4 regions of the Priestia sp. 40 genome follow, and region 2 is predicted to be linked to each of the others. Evidence: riboswitches for the same ligand, from Rfam matches in the RefSeq annotation. Region 2 holds a riboswitch; each other region holds the start of a gene.
What was found. A riboswitch is a leader RNA that binds a small molecule or an ion and turns the genes downstream of it on or off. The one in region 2 is predicted to bind cobalamin.

Region 1 (4,021 bases), on a different contig from region 2:
AAAATTCCCGCTCCTTTGCGCGACGTTTTTAACGCACCTGAACCCGCCACAGCCGGTTCCGCTACTAGCACTGCTTCACTTCTTTGTGCTTCTTCTTCAATGTATTTTTTAGAAGAAATTGACCCAATCTCTTCATCCGAATTGCAGAAAAACACAATTTTTTTATCGAGCGATAAGCCAAGCTCTTGAATCGCTTTAATCGCCCATATAGATTGCACAATGCCGCCTTTCATGTCTAAAATTCCCGGACCGTACAGCTTGTTTCCCTCTGTTCTTAGACTCAGCCTTCCCTTTTCCCATACCGTGTCAAAGTGACCGATAATTAAAAGCTGCTTTTCTCCTTCTCCAATCGTAAATTTCAAATGGTTTCCTACTTCTTTTTCTTCTATAATTTCGTACCCTACCCCTAAACGCTTTTGAAACAGCTCCGTTAAATACATTCCACACTGATCTACTAACTCTTTACTGTAGGACGGTGATTCTTTTTTCACAAATCCAACTAAATCTTCAAGCATCTCTTGTTCGTGTTCTTTTAAATAACTAAATACACTTTGTTCTACCATTACCTGACTCAAATCAATTCCTCCTCCAAACAACCCCTGCTGCTTGCATTAAATGCTTTTATTTATCGTACGTATAACTATGTTCTACGTTTCACATAACGACCTTAAATTATCCTTAATTATAATGGTTTTCAGACAATTTTCCATCATTTAAATACAGATAATACTTTAACTTATTCATAACAGACCGAAAATAGCCATAAACTTCAACAAATTCATACAAAAAAGCTTCAATCTTCAACAGATTAAAGCTTTCGTTTGACTAATTGACATTTATTTTAATATTTTTCCCTTTTGACTTCACACTCACAAAAACAAACATAGACACTAAAAAAATAAACAGAATAACGCCAACCATTTCAAAGTTTACTTCGGCCCATGGGTTAAAGAAAGTGAATGCTAAATAGAGTGACACACCATACGCGAGGACAACAATAACCCAGCCCATCAAGCGGGAAGCAGATCGCCCAAACTTACTCGATTCATTCACCATTTTATGTACAATCAGTGAATCGATTGTATCTGTCAGCATCATACCAAACATAAATACTAGTCCTAATAAAAGCGGCGTATACTTGCCTGCGTTCCCTACAGCTAGAGACCACACGGCCGTTTGACTGACCGTTTCGGCTGCTAAAGCGAACAACGCTCCTACAAGAATAATTAAAAAAGGATTCGTTGTTCCTTTTGCGATTTTCGGAATAAACTTCCCTTTTAACCCGCTCAGCTCAAACTCTTCCTCTTTATTTTTGGTTCGAAGCAAATGATATGTGTTTAATGTCCCGATTAGAAAGAGGGAGATAATGGATACCCAGGATGCAAAATGATCGAAATACGATGGAAACGTAAAATTCTTCATCACCACGCCAAGCACCCCGGCCGTGACGGCCACCATTCCTCCGTGACCTAGTGAAAACAGCGTGCCGACCCACGGGGCAAAACGGCTCCCCATTCGCCAATTATATCGGGTCTGGCCATCAATAAAAGCTAAGTGATCTGCATCCAATCCGTGCCTGATTCCTAATAAAAAGACAAGTAAAAAAACTGATAAACCTTCCATTTCCTACACTCCTTTTTTTAAAATAAAACATAAAAAAGCCTCAATTCTATAGAAATTGAGGATGTGTCGGCATATGAAAATAAACAGCAATTGCTCACTGCGTACCTTGATACACCGCCTCTTTCCTAGAAGAGTCAAGTGTACAGAATAGGTAGGTCTCCTGGCTTGAGATCATCATTTTCTACCGCCTTCCCCGTTTTGAGTGACGATAAGATAGAAAACTCCCTGCTTACAGTGGCTGGACCGCTCGAGATTTGCACTCGATTCCCTGTTACCTCTTACGCTATGTAAGAGCACCTAAACTGTGCGAATGATTCATTTTCTTCCTCATTATACTAGTACCGCTTACAAATGAATAGAGAAAATTCAAATAAAAAAGCCCTGCTAAGCTTTACATGCTTAGCAGGGCTTTTTAAAGCAATTAAATTACTTCTACCGTTACGTCTACGTTACCGCTGATTGCTTTTGAATACGGGCAGTATGAGTGAGCTAGGTCTACATATTTTTTCGCTGTTTCTAAATCTAAGCCTTCGATATGAGCTTCAAGCGCTACAGCAATTTTTACTCCTTGATCAGCTTTATCTGGAAGCAGCTGAACAGTAGCTTTTACTTCACTGCTTTTGATTTCTACGTTATGTTTTTTCAACATAAATTCTAACGCACTGTTGAAACAAGCACTGTATCCAGCTGCAAATAGCTGCTCTGGGTTTGTTGCTGTTGTTGCTTCTCCACCAAGTGCTGGAGGTGTTGCAACATCTAAATTAAAGATATTATCTAAAGAATGAACTTCTCCTGTTCTTCCACCTGTGTTAACGACTGTTGTTTCATATAAAGCTTTCATGTATAAATCTCTCCTCTTTTTTAGTAATTTTATTAAAAGTTTTTTATTTATCGTTTCTGTAATTTAATTGTACAAAATTTAATTTTAAAAAACAAGTATTAAATGCATTAAAAATTTCCCAATAAAAAAAGCCGCGTATTTGCGGCTTTTTCTTAATAATATTGAGACTGCCCGTCATAAGCTGATTTTCGAAAAATAGACAGATTGGTAATAGCTCTCATAATTTTGGTATTAAAAATAACATAATGAATAAACAACGCGAGCACGCAGCCTAGAATAGCTCCTGTTAACACATCGAATGGATAGTGAACGCCAACCCATACGCGTGAAAATGCAATGAGTGCACCCATTACAACCCACATGCGCCCTGAACGTTTGAAATGTAGCCAAATGGTAAAAGTGATAACTAATGCAGACGTAGCATGATCGCTTGGAAATGAAGAATTCGCGGCGTGATCAATAAGCTGATTCACGTGGTGAGAGATAAATGGACGATCTCGATAAGCAAATAAACTAATCACTTTATTGATAATGACTCCTGTGGCACAAGCACATAAAGCTTGGAATGCTACAACACGGCTGCCGTTTTTATTAATAAGTAAAAACAAGCCGAGTAAAACAATAAGTACATACTGGGCATAATCTGCAAAGAATACCATCAGCGAATCTACAAACTTCACATGCGAGGCGTACTGATTCACCGCATGGAAAATGGTATAGTCTACTGAATTAATAGCTGATAACATAATCGAAATCCTTTCTTATTTTTAAATGTCATTAGCTATCTTATCAGTTTCTGAAGAAAATGAACATGTTTTTGTCAGAAGCTTCCTAACTGGTATTTATAAATAACGTAGTCAGGCTGAGTGGTAAGCCAACAGATTTTTGCCCATTAACTTACCTGCGAATGATCCACGATGTTTTTTTGCAAAAAGATTTCTTCTAAAGAAGGCTCTTCTACGTGAATTTGATAAATATCGATGCCGCATTGAATCAATTCGCGAATAATCAGAGGGATATTTCTCTCTTTTTGAAGCATCACTTTTGTGTACGTGTGATGGTATTCCACGTCCGGACTCACCGTACGGAAAAACTGTTGAATATATTCTTTATGACTGCTTGGGTAAGGATCATGTTTAATCATCACCGTTTTTTTCGCTTGGTATTGAAAACGCAGTTCTTCCATTGTCCCTTCTACTAAAATAACACCATTTTTCATAATCGCTACACGTGTACAAATCTTCTCAACTTCATTTAAATTATGAGACGTCATAAAAATTGTCTTGCCCTGATTTTGAAGTTCTCTTATTAATTCATGAATGTGGAGAGCAGATTCAATATCTACTCCAGAAGTTGGTTCATCTAAAAAGATAAGATCTGGGTCTGTTACAATCGCTTGAGCAATTCCTAACTTCTTTTTCATTCCAAATGAAAACTTTCCAACTTTCTGATGGTCATGTCCTTCTAATCCTACTTTCTTCAGTACATTACTACAGTGTTCTTTAGAAAAACGATGTCCGTTTATCTTTAAAAAATAGCGCAAATGATTGAGTGCCG
Region 2 (4,021 bases):
AGTTTCTAAATTTTCTCCTGATTCTTGTAATCTCGTTTTTAAAATTTCAAGAGCTTCTTCATGAACGCCAATGGGACGTCCGTATACGAAGTTTACGTGTGGATATTTTTCCTTAGCTTCATCTATAGCCGCCGGAATATGTATTTTAGAGTGCCCAGCAGGCAAGAGCATAATTGGAATCACAACTACATCTTGTGCTCCTTTTGCCACACACGTGTCAATTCCTTGACTTACATTCGGACGTTCAAATTCTAGAAAACACGTTTCTACTAAAATAGATGCGTCCCAATCATGCTTCATCGTAGAGATAAACTCGCGAATTTGATCGTTCCCTTCAGAATCTCTGCTTCCATGACCTACAAATAAAACTGATTTCATATAATGCCCTCCCATTTCTTAATCTCCACAAGGAGCTGGTTCTACTTTTATTTTTGGTGTTATATCCTGATAATCGAATCCATAAACGTTCTTCACACGCTTAAAGAATTTGTGAAACCGCTCATTAGGATGACCTTTTTCTTTATATTCACGGACAATGTTATCAACTATTTCAACAATGTCATCAGGCGCTATGCCTTCCGCCACAATTTGACCTGAATGCGCGTTGCGCCCAACCGTTTTAGCTCCTAAAAATAAGTCAAACGCACCTTTTCTATAGACAATGCCGATATCTTCTTGAACAGCACCGTAACAGGCCATACCGCATCCATTAATACCAAGCTTCAGCTCTTTTGGCATGTCCATTCCGCCGAGGCGCTTTTGTAATTCTTCCGTATGTGGGATGGCGTCGCTTTTTTCTCCATCACAAAAATCACACGCTTTAATTGTAAACACGTCTCCGACCGGAGATAATAAAAAGGAAGCTGCTTGAAGTTTTTCAATGATCACATCTGGATGAGCCGTTGGAATTTGCAATTTAATTTGATGATCAGGCGTATACTCCATCGTACCTTTTTCACCAACAACTTCTGCTAGTGTTGTCATTTGAACGGGCGTAAACTTCTTATTCGCAAGCCCTGGACTAACCGCCACTTCAAAAATAGACTCTATTGGCTGATGTACGACCGGAGAAGTAGTTTCACCTAAAACTGCTTGAAGCGCTTCTTCTGCAAGAGCTCGTGAAGCTGTTTTTTCTTCTTTTTTATTCTGAACAGCTTCAATAGCTGAAGCCGTTTGCTGTACAGTCTCCTCTTGATCAAGAGCCCATGGTTCTGCTTCTTTTCGAAGTCGCTGATGCGGTCTTAGCGGCTGTTCCGTTTGATTGAGGGTATATTTCCGCTGATACCCTCGCGGTGTAATCATCAAATCGTCATAAAAGAACGTAGATGAATTCCCAACAACAACGGTAGTCAGCATACCTATTTCATGGTTTAACATATCTTTTAAGTTCGTCATTACGACTTCTTCACGGTCACGATAAGCGCTTTTCACAAGGCCAACAGGCGTATCAGGAGAACGGTACTTTAATAGAATCCTCTGCGCTTCCACAATTTGTCTTGTTCTTCTTCCGCTTTTCGGATTATAAAAGGCTACTACAAAATCTGCTTGTGCAGCTGCTTCAATTCTTTTTTCAATTAACTCCCAAGGTGTAAGATGATCACTCAAACTAATCGTACAGGCATCATGCATCACGGGCGCCCCAAGGAGAGATGCGCATGAATTAATAGCCGAAATGCCAGGAATTACTTCCAGCTCTACGCCCGTTTCTTTTTTCCATCCTTTTTCGATCAACACTTCATACACAAGGCCGGCCATTCCGTATACTCCTGCATCTCCGCTTGAAATGACCGCCACTGTTTTCCCCGCTTCAGCTTGCTTTACAGCTTCTTGTGCACGGCTTACTTCTTCGGTCATTCCTGTACTAATAATTTGTTGATTCGTTAACAGTCCTTGAATTAATTCCACATAGGTTTTATAACCAATGATCATATCACTTTCTTGAATGGCTTCTCTTGCTCGCTGTGTGATATGCTCAAAGCTTCCTGGACCGAATCCAATAACTAGTAGTTTACCTTTCATGCTAGCTCCTCCTTTATGCGTTACTTTTTACTTTGTCAATTCCTTCTATGGAGTCACTGTTTTCTGGAGAAACGAAACCATTTTGATCATATTCATAAATAAGCGATTCCTTTATACTGCAGCCCCCTGCTAAATGCTCTTCAACAATTCGATGAGCTACGTTTTCAGTGACCTGCTTGTACCAATCTCCTGAAGGGTACACGATAGCTACAGGAGCATCTTTGCATCTTCCGTTACAGCGCGTGCGGGTTGTATGAACCGCTTCATCTAGATTCAGTTCGGTCACTTTATTTCGAATAGCCTGCGTGGCTTCTTCTCCACCTTTTCTCATACAGCTGCTTCCATTACAAATCAATACGTGATGCTTTGTTGCATTCAAGTTCCAAGTCGTCACACTCATTCTCTCCTTTACTAAAAAAACGCCTCTATCAATGATAGAGGCGCAGAAAATTCAAACTAAGTTTTTGCACTTCCACCTATATCCCGTAGGGTAAGCTTCGCATTAGAAAAAGGCTGGTTTCCTGACTTCGATTCATTACTTGATTGCGCCTTCCCGAATACAGTGGCATATGCAATCAGCTCCTCTTCACAGTGGCGGGTACCGCGCTGGCTTCACACCAGACTTCCCATTTAACGCAATGTGGTCATTGCGCACCTTTTTTGCACGATATGTAGTTTTAGGATATGAGAAAAACCCGCTTCGCTAATATGCGAGCGGGTAAAACGTCAGAATAAGAGTGTACACGAATGCCACTTTAAGCCAACGTTTCCCTTCCCGCTCCCCGGAGAAATAGAAACTTCACAATAAAGACAGGTCTCCTGACTTGTGTATCATTCTACTTGAGAACCTTCCCGTGATTTTTTCACAGTGGTTATACTCGTTCGTCCACACTTACAGTTGCGGGGGCAGTACTGGTCTTACACCAGTTTCCCTATTAAGCCTTCTTGGCATCTTTACTGTTGCTGTTTGATATATATGAACCTTTTAAACTATCAGAATAATAGAAGTAACTACCATATCATAGCGTACATTTTTTTTTATTTCAACTCTATTCTTTTCGTAAGATACAAGAAGCTATAAAAAAACAAGAGCATAAAGTCAGCTCTTGTTTTTCATTATATAGCTACTAATGTTAAATGAGGATCATTATAATACACGACTTCTGAAAGAACTTTACAGCCATTTGTTTTTGCAAAAGCTTCTCTCGCCTGCGTTTCAGTTTCAAATTCAAACATTTTCATTTCTTTTCCAGCATACACCGTCAGTACCCACATGAAAAGATTCGCCTCCGATTATTGTAGTGATCGCTATATCCACATTATGACGAAAGCATTTCCTTTTGAAAACCCATTCTACAAAACTTGTCACAAGAAACTTTTAAAAATTTAAAAACATTTTAACTTCTGTAAATGAACAAAATGTACAAAAGGTTGAAGTAGTATTATACCTCTTTAAAAAAGGTGCTTTTTTACCAACTGTTGCTTCACCAGTAAAAAAATATATAGTATTTATTAAAAAAAGAAGCCGGACAGTCGGCTTCTTTTTTAGGAAAGGAAAGTACAGACATCACAGTCCCGTCCCGCTCTTTGTTCTGCATAAAAAATACACTAATTAAATATTCCTTTCTTAAAGCAGAACCATGTTTGACTGCACATAGTGGTGAAGAAGCTTATACGTATGGTTCAATGAATCTTGATGCGTTCTCTCAAACGCATGAGAAGAATCAATTCCTGGACCAATTAAGCCGTGTACGATGTCATGCCCCGCACGAATAGCAGCAGAAGCATCTGATCCGTAAAACGGATAAATATCTAATTTATACTGAATATCATGCTGCTTAGCTAGCTCCACCAAATGCTTTCTCAAACCGTAATGATACGGTCCGCTTGAATCTTTTACACAAATAGACACGGTGTATTCATCAGTAGATTGTCCATCTCCCATAGCACCCATATCAACCGCTAAGTATTCTACCGTTTGAGGCGTAATGTTTGAATTCCC
Region 3 (4,021 bases), on a different contig from region 2:
ATTAAAAGGCATGAGCATTATTGCTCCTGTTTCATTTATCTTCTGTTCATACATCGTATACTGGTCAGGATGGACAACAATTTCTTGGCTGCTAGGATCACAGCTTCTAATGGTTGTTATCTACGTAGCGTTTAAGAAATACGTACCAACTGACGTTGTGAAATTTGCACAGCAGCTTAAATCTGCTTGGTGGCTAGTTGCTTATTATATTATTATGCTTGTTATCTCTTATCTAGGTTCATTTGGCGGAGGACAAGGTGTGCTAAGCAACCCACTTGACTTAATTTTAATTGCTCTTGTTTCACTCGGTATTTTCTACTGGGCGAAATACACAGGTTTACCAAAAGCAGTTATCGATACAGATGATTAATAAAAAACACGGCATGAATTCATGCCGTGTTTTTCGTTTGTATAGGCGTGTACTCTATTTATTTATCAAACAGCCATGTTTTTAATATAGCAGCATACTCACGAAAGTAGGCTTGAAGTTTAATTGAATTTGGTGTCTTTGCGCCTAAAGGATAAACATCAAAACCTTGGCGCTTGGCAATAATAGAAGCGCGAAACAGATGAAAATCACTGCTAACAAGCACGACTCGTTTATCTTGAATATCAACTTTCTTTTTGGTGAAAATAAAATTCTCAAAAGTAGAAGTTGACTGATCTTCTTTTATAATGCGATTCTTTTTAATTCCTGCTTTTCGTAGAAAACGGTAGGCTGCCTCTGCTTCAGAAATTTCTTCATCAGATCCTTTTCCACCCGTTACGATAACTTTTGTTTGTTTATGAGTCTTTAAATAAGATAAAGCTGTTTTTGCTCGCTCTTTTAAACTAGGAGACATTTGATCACCATCTACTTTAGAACCTAAAACGAGGACATAATCTGCGTTTTGTGGAACAGACTTGTGGGCAGTTTGATACATACAAAAAGATATAATTACTATATAAAGAACAAGCGAACCAATAAAGGTATAAATCATTTTTTTCTTCAACTGTGAGCACCTTCCTAGCTATTTCATAAGATGTTTGGAAAATAATTGTTATTATAGCATACGAGACCCAAATAAGTATAAACACAGTAATATATAATAATAGAAGAAAATCGTTATTGTGAATGGTTATAAAATTCGTTACAATAAAGAATAAATGATTTTAAAAGTGCCTCTAAGGAGGATAATAGGGAAATCGGTGAGAATCCGGTGCAGCCCCCGCTACTGTAAATGTGGATGAACCTGCAAAGACCCACTAGTCAAACTAGGAAGGGTGCAGAAGTAAAATGAAGCATAAGCCAGGAGACCTGCTTTTAAAAACCCCTTATTTTTCGGTGGGAGAAATAAGTCAAGACAATGTGTTAATGAGCGCATGACCAAACCTTGACTTTTACAGTTAAGGTTTTTTTATGTGGTAGGGAGTGGATAAAGTGAAAAAAGGAAAACCTCTTATGATTCAAGGAACGCACTCAGACGCTGGAAAAAGCATGATTGCTACAGCATTTTGCCGTATTTTTAAAGAAGACGGCTATCAAACTGCACCGTTTAAATCGCAAAACATGGCGCTCAATTCATACATTACAATGGATGGAAAAGAAATTGGCAGAGCGCAGGGAATTCAAGCAGAAGCTGCTGGAGTAGAAGCAACAACTAATATGAACCCTATTTTAATTAAACCAACTCGTGATCATGAATCTCAAATTGTCGTTCATGGAAAGCCGCTTCGTAATATGTTTGCTTTTCAGTATCGGCAAGAATTTTTTAATGAAGGTTTGAACGTTATCACTGAGTCTTATAAAGAGCTTGCCAGTCATTATGATCGAATTGTGATTGAAGGTGCTGGAAGTCCTGCTGAAGTCAATTTGAACGATCGGGAACTGGTAAATATGCGCGTAGCAAAGATAGCCCAAGCGCCTGTTGTGTTAGTAGGAGATATTGATAAAGGTGGAGTTTTTGCGAGCCTAGTAGGAACTCTTCAATTGCTTCCAGCTGAGCACAAGCCCAGAGTTGTCGGGGTGTTAATCAATAAATTCCGAGGAGATTTAGAACTGTTAAAACCGGGGCTAAAGTGGTTTGAAGAATACACGGGCGTTCCGGTCCTAGGCGTTATTCCTTATATGCACGACGTGGAAATTGACGCAGAAGATTCATTATCCCTCAGAAATTACTCAACCCTTGTGAATCCGTTAAAAGAAATTGATATTGCGGTTATTTCGTACCCACGCATCTCAAATTTTACAGACATCGATCCTTTAAGCTTAGAAGAAGACTGTCATGTGAGGCTTGTAACCAAGCCATCACAACTAGGTACGCCTGATTTAATTGTTTTACCAGGAAGCAAAAATACGATTGAAGATGCGCAGTTTTTACAAGAAAGCGGGCTGGCTCTAGCCATTAATCAAGTCTTGAACGCAACGAACGCTCACGTTATTGGCATCTGCGGGGGATATCAAATGTTAGGCGAGACGATTACGGACCCCGATGCAGTAGAGTCCCGGATTGAATCTATTAAAGGGCTGGGTTTGCTTCCAGTGGAAACCGTTATGACAACCAGCAAAAAAACAGAAAGAGTTTCTGGATATGTTCAGTTAGAGAGTGAGAAGGTTTCGATTGAAGGCTATGAAATTCATATGGGAAAGACGGTTTCTAAAAGCATGACGGAAGCCTTTGCGGTGGTAGATGATCAAAAAGAAGGAACGGTTAAAGAAAACATCATTGGCACGTATGTTCATGATGTGTTTCATAACGATGCTTTGCGCAGAGCTTTGCTTAATCAAATTCGCAAACATAAAAAATTGCCACCTATTACGGATACATTCAACAGCCGTCTGCAAAAAGAGGAGTCTTTTTCAAAAGCAGCAGCATATGTGAGAGAAGCTGTAGATATGGAAAAGCTGTATCATTTAATAGACAACTATAAAAGCCCGGAGCAAGCACAAAAAGTATAGCTTGTAGAGGCTTTCGCTTGTTTTTTTACCGAGAACTTTAGTACGCTGTGCTACGTTGCCTAGTTCAACAGTCTAGCACTCGCAACAAATAAAAGATAATTGTTTCCCACTCTATATAGGGTGGAAACATGGTTTATGGACAGGAAAATGAATGGTTAATGTAATGTAAAACATCATGCCTCGTTTCCTAGAGGAGCTGAAAGTATTGATTTTTAAACGTATTTTTTTAAACAAAGCATCTATCTTATACATAGTTAGTTTATTTATTGTATGTGTTTCGGTGATTATGGGCGTATTTATTGGTACAGTTTCGTTAACCGTAGGAGATACAATTAAAATTATTATTGGTCACCTTACCGGACTATCCTTATACCATGGTCCAGAGAACATGGATTTAATCATATGGCAAATTCGATTTCCAAGAGTACTGGTGGCATTTTTAGTAGGAGCGTCGCTTTCAATAGCAGGGGCTGCCTTTCAAGGGCTATTAAGAAACTCTCTTGCCGATCCTTACACGATCGGAGTTTCCTCAGGTGCGACCCTTGGCTCTGTCATGGCAATTTATTTTCATTGGAGTATTTTTGGTTTATCTATCTTCACGCTGCCTGTAGTCGGTATTGTATCTGGATTTATTACTCTTCTTTTAGTTTTTGGTATTACAAAGCTCGCAAGCGGCAATTTGGCCAATGAAACCATCATCTTAGCGGGGATTATTTTATCATCCTTTATGAGCGCGCTTATTTCATTAATTGTGGCTCTGTCTCCTGAAGAAGATGTAAGGCAGGTTTTATATTGGCTAATGGGAAGCGTATCAATGAGAGGATGGTCGCATATTCAAATTTTAGGGCCGTTCTTTTTAGCCGGTACGATTATGCTGCTGTTACATGTAAAAGAGCTGAACGGTTTAGCATTTGGCGATCAATCCGCTCAGTTTATGGGAATAGACGTAAAGAAGAAAAAAAGAATGATTTTAATAGGAGCATCCGTATTAACAGGGGCTGCGGTATCAGTATCTGGGGCAATTGGATTTGTTGGCTTAGTTATCCCCCACGTAGTGCGTCTCGTAGCGGGAGCTAACCATAA
Region 4 (4,021 bases), on a different contig from region 2:
AAATAAACCTGAGGCTACTAAAAAAGCAATTCAACAAGGTTGGTTCTATACAGGAGATGTTGGGAAAGTGGATGAAGAAGGATTTCTATATGTATTAGACAGACGTTCGGACCTTATTATTTCAGGTGGGGAAAATGTATATCCAGCTGAAATTGAAAATGTTTTGTTGAAGCATCCCGCTGTTAAAGAGGCCGGTGTAACGGGAGTAGCTGATGAAAAATGGGGACAAGTGCCAGCTGCATGTATTGTTGTAAACGAGAACGTTTCAGATGAAGAATTATCTTTACACATTCAACAATTTTTAGCAAAGTACAAACTTCCAAAGTATTTCGTTCGAGTAGAGGAGCTGCCGCGAACGGCTTCTAATAAAATCATACGCCGGAAGCTATCATCGTTCATACAGAAAGGAAGCTAATCGATGATTATAAAAAAAGTACATCTTTATAAAATTGACATGAAGCTTCTTTCTCCTTTTTCAACAAGCTATGGTACAGTGCAGGATCGAGAATTGATTTTGCTTGAAGTAGAAGATGAAAAAGGATTTACAGGGTGGGGAGAAGTCGTTGCTTTTTCATCTCCTTGGTATACGGAAGAAACGATTCAGACATGTTTTCATATGTTAGAGGATTTTTTAATTCCTTCGCTTCTTCATCAGCAGCTTCAAAAACCAGAGGATGTTCAAAAGTTATTCAAACCTCTAAAGCGGAACAACATGGCTAAAGCAGCTTTGGACTGTGCTGTATGGGATTTGTATGCAAAGCGGCAAAATAAGCCGTTAGCTGAAGTAATTGGCGGAGTAAGGCCTGCTGTAGAAGCTGGCGTGGTAGTTGGCTTAAATGATATTTCCATCATGAAAGAACAAATAAAGACGTACATGAAAGATGGTTATAAGCGCTTTAAAGTGAAAATTAAGCCGGGTGCCGACTATGAGCTACTGAAACAAATTCGAGATGAATTTCCAAGCATTCCTCTTATGGCTGATGCCAATTCAGCCTATACGTTAAGCGATAGTGATTCATTGAAGAAACTAGATGAATTGAATTTAATGATGATTGAACAGCCGTTAAGTTCTGATGATATCCTTGATCATCGATTGTTACAAAAGCAAATGAAGACGCCGATTTGCTTAGATGAAAGTATTGTGAGCTATGAAGATGCACGTCATGCAATCGAACAAAAAAGCTGCAAGATTATCAATGTGAAAATCGGTCGAGTTGGCGGACTGTCCGTAGCAAAGCAAATTCATGATTTATGCGCCCAGCACGGTGTAAGGCTTTGGGTTGGAGGAATGTTAGAAGCCGGGATTTCACGAGCTCATAACATTGCCCTTGCCACACTGCCTTCTTTCACGATACCAGGTGACATTTCTGCGTCGTCTCGCTATTGGGAAAAAGATATTATTAAGCCCGAAGTAGAGGTAGAAGCCGGAGTAATAAAGGTGAAGGAAAAACCGGGGATAGGATACGATATTGATAAAAAGTTTATCAAAACAATCACAGCATTTGAAAAAGAATACAAATAAGTAAAAACCGTTTTTTATGAAAAACGGTTTTTTTATTGAGGTTGTCAATGTTTAGTAGAAAAATAAGACAAATTTTTTAAAAAGAGCACATTGTTCCATCAAGCGTGTCAAAACATGTTATGATGGAATAGTTTGATGAAAAAAGTCGAAGGATTTTATCGTAAAAAACAAAATTATTTTTGAAAATAGGTTGATAGTTTTCTAAGTTGTCCTATATAATGTGTTTATAACATAACACAATATGTTGTTTTGAAATTGATAATAAAATACTATATTTTGTGTTTTCCAGTGAAAAAGGTGTCTGATAAAAAGACTTAAAAGGGAATTTGGTGAAAATCCAAAGCTGTCCCCGCAACTGTGAATGCTGATGAAATAAGGAGATCCACTGTGATTAAACATCATGGGAAGGCCTTAAAGTAAAAAGAAGCATAAGTCAGGAGACCTGCCTTTTTTATGTCGTTTTATCTTCTTCGGGAGGTGAGAGGGTAGAGCGAGGATTGAGAAAAGACTTAGTGTCTTCTTCTATCTTCGTTCTATTCGCTCACCGAGGTACGGTGAGCGATTTTTTTATTTTGAAGTGAAGAGAGGAGCCATCTTTATGGTGAATACATTAAAGCCTACAATTCTACATGAATTAACTGCATATATTGAACGTTTAAAAAAAGAATTTACGCAGCTTGATTTTTCTTTGTATGAGGAAAAGGTTATTCAAACTGTTACAGTAAAGGAAAATATGACGGACGAAAAGGTTGCAAACGTCCTAATTTTAGCAGCCTTAGAGCGTATTTCAATGGAAGAACCAGATTGGACGTACGTAGCGGCAGACGTCTACTTAAACGAACTATATCGAAAAGCAGCGGACAACCGAGGTTACGATAAAAAAGAGAAGTACGGTTCGTTTTATCAGCTTATTCAAGAACTAACAAAAATCGGCATTTATAATAAACAGCTATTAAAAACATATACAGAAGAAGAAATTAATGAAATTGCCTCAGTCATTATTCCTGAACGCGATCGTTTATTTACATACATTGGATTGCTGACATTAGCAGATCGCTATTTAGCGACATCACATGATAAGCGCGTATACGAATTACCGCAAGAACGTTTTCTTATCATTGCTATGACGCTGATGTCTCAAGAAAAGAAAGAAAATCGAACAGCATTAGTAAAAGAAGCGTACTGGGCGCTTTCTAGTCTATATATGACGGTTGCCACACCAACACTTTCAAACGCAGGAAAGAGCTATGGACAGCTATCTAGCTGCTTTATTGATACGATTGATGACAGCTTACGCGGTATTTATGATAGCAATACAGATTTGGCCACGCTTAGTAAAAATGGAGGCGGAATTGGTGTCTACCTCGGTCATATTAGAAGCCGAGGAAGTGATATAAAAGGTTTTAAAGGCGTATCATCAGGAACAATTCCATGGATGAAACAGCTAAATAATACGGCTGTAAGTGTCGATCAGCTAGGTCAACAACAAGGAGCTATTGCCGTATATTTAGACGTATGGCATAAAGACATCTTTTCATTCTTAGACGCGCGTTTGAACAATGGTGACGAACGTCAGCGCACGCATGATTTATTCACTGGCGTATGTTTGCCAGATTTGTTTATGGAAAAAGTAGAAGCACGTGAAGACTGGCACTTATTCGATCCTCACGAAGTTCGTACGCTGATGGGCTACTCGTTAGAAGATTTTTATGATGAAGAAGAAGGCAGCGGTTCGTTCCGCACTCGTTACGCTGAGTGTGTAAATAATGAACAGCTTTCAAGAGAAACAGTACCTGCTATTGAAATTTTCAAGCGCATTATGCTTTCGCAGCTTGAAACTGGAACGCCTTATATGTTCTATCGTGATACGGTTAACAGAGCTAATCAAAACCGCCACGAGGGCATGATCTACTGCAGCAACTTATGTACAGAAATTACGCAAAATCAAAGCACAACGGTCGTAACGGAGGAAATTACGGAAGACGGAAAAATTATTATTACAAAGAATCCGGGCGATTTTGTTGTATGTAATCTTTCTTCTATTAACTTAGCGAGAGCCGTAACTGAAGATGTGCTTGAACGTTTAATTCCAATTCAAGTACGCATGCTTGATAACGTTATTGAGTTAAATGATTTGCCGGTACTTCAAGCAAAACTAACAAACCAAAAATACCGCGCAGTAGGGCTTGGGACATTTGGTTGGAACCACTTGCTTGCCTTAAAGAAAATAGCATGGGAAACAGATGAAGCGGTAGCATATTGCGATGAATTGTATGAGCAAATTGCTTACTTAACCGTACAGGCAAGCATGAACTTAGCTAAAGAAAAAGGCGCATATCCATTATTTAAAGGCTCAGATTTTGAGTCAGGCGCTTATTTTGAAACACGTAAATACACAAGCGAAGCGTGGAGTGAACTGCGTAACGAAGTTCAAAACAATGGGATAAGAAATGGATACTTAATGGCTGTAGCACCTAATTCATCAACATCTATTATCGC

Region 1: another riboswitch for cobalamin. It lies ahead of ACO1DI_RS18075 (sodium:proton antiporter); the one in region 2 lies ahead of ACO1DI_RS21575 ((2Fe-2S) ferredoxin domain-containing protein).
Region 3: another riboswitch for cobalamin. It lies ahead of ACO1DI_RS27025 (cobyric acid synthase); the one in region 2 lies ahead of ACO1DI_RS21575 ((2Fe-2S) ferredoxin domain-containing protein).
Region 4: another riboswitch for cobalamin. It lies ahead of ACO1DI_RS09090 (ribonucleoside-diphosphate reductase subunit alpha); the one in region 2 lies ahead of ACO1DI_RS21575 ((2Fe-2S) ferredoxin domain-containing protein).

The regions. Positions count from the first base shown of each region.
Region 1 is NZ_JBMPZA010000015.1:622,952-626,972, forward strand. It holds gene ACO1DI_RS18070 (M20 family metallopeptidase) at 1-596, opposite strand, end outside; gene ACO1DI_RS18075 (sodium:proton antiporter) at 826-1,623, opposite strand; cobalamin riboswitch at 1,757-1,939, opposite strand; gene ACO1DI_RS18080 (organic hydroperoxide resistance protein) at 2,045-2,464, opposite strand; gene ACO1DI_RS18085 (undecaprenyl-diphosphatase) at 2,617-3,210, opposite strand; gene ACO1DI_RS18090 (ABC transporter ATP-binding protein) at 3,357-4,021, opposite strand, start outside.
Region 2 is NZ_JBMPZA010000019.1:8,548-12,568, reverse strand. It holds gene ACO1DI_RS21585 (sirohydrochlorin chelatase) at 1-378, opposite strand, end outside; gene cobJ (precorrin-3B C(17)-methyltransferase) at 397-2,019, opposite strand; gene ACO1DI_RS21575 ((2Fe-2S) ferredoxin domain-containing protein) at 2,033-2,413, opposite strand; cobalamin riboswitch at 2,514-2,693, opposite strand; cobalamin riboswitch at 2,812-2,990, opposite strand; gene ACO1DI_RS21570 (hypothetical protein) at 3,136-3,294, opposite strand; gene ACO1DI_RS21565 (M42 family metallopeptidase) at 3,647-4,021, opposite strand, start outside.
Region 3 is NZ_JBMPZA010000026.1:160,970-164,990, reverse strand. It holds gene ACO1DI_RS27035 (APC family permease) at 1-370, shown strand, start outside; gene ACO1DI_RS27030 (YdcF family protein) at 429-992, opposite strand; cobalamin riboswitch at 1,140-1,319, shown strand; gene ACO1DI_RS27025 (cobyric acid synthase) at 1,412-2,938, shown strand; gene ACO1DI_RS27020 (FecCD family ABC transporter permease) at 3,144-4,021, shown strand, end outside.
Region 4 is NZ_JBMPZA010000005.1:1,549,048-1,553,068, reverse strand. It holds gene ACO1DI_RS09100 (o-succinylbenzoate--CoA ligase) at 1-415, shown strand, start outside; gene menC (o-succinylbenzoate synthase) at 419-1,522, shown strand; cobalamin riboswitch at 1,801-1,986, shown strand; gene ACO1DI_RS09090 (ribonucleoside-diphosphate reductase subunit alpha) at 2,121-4,021, shown strand, end outside.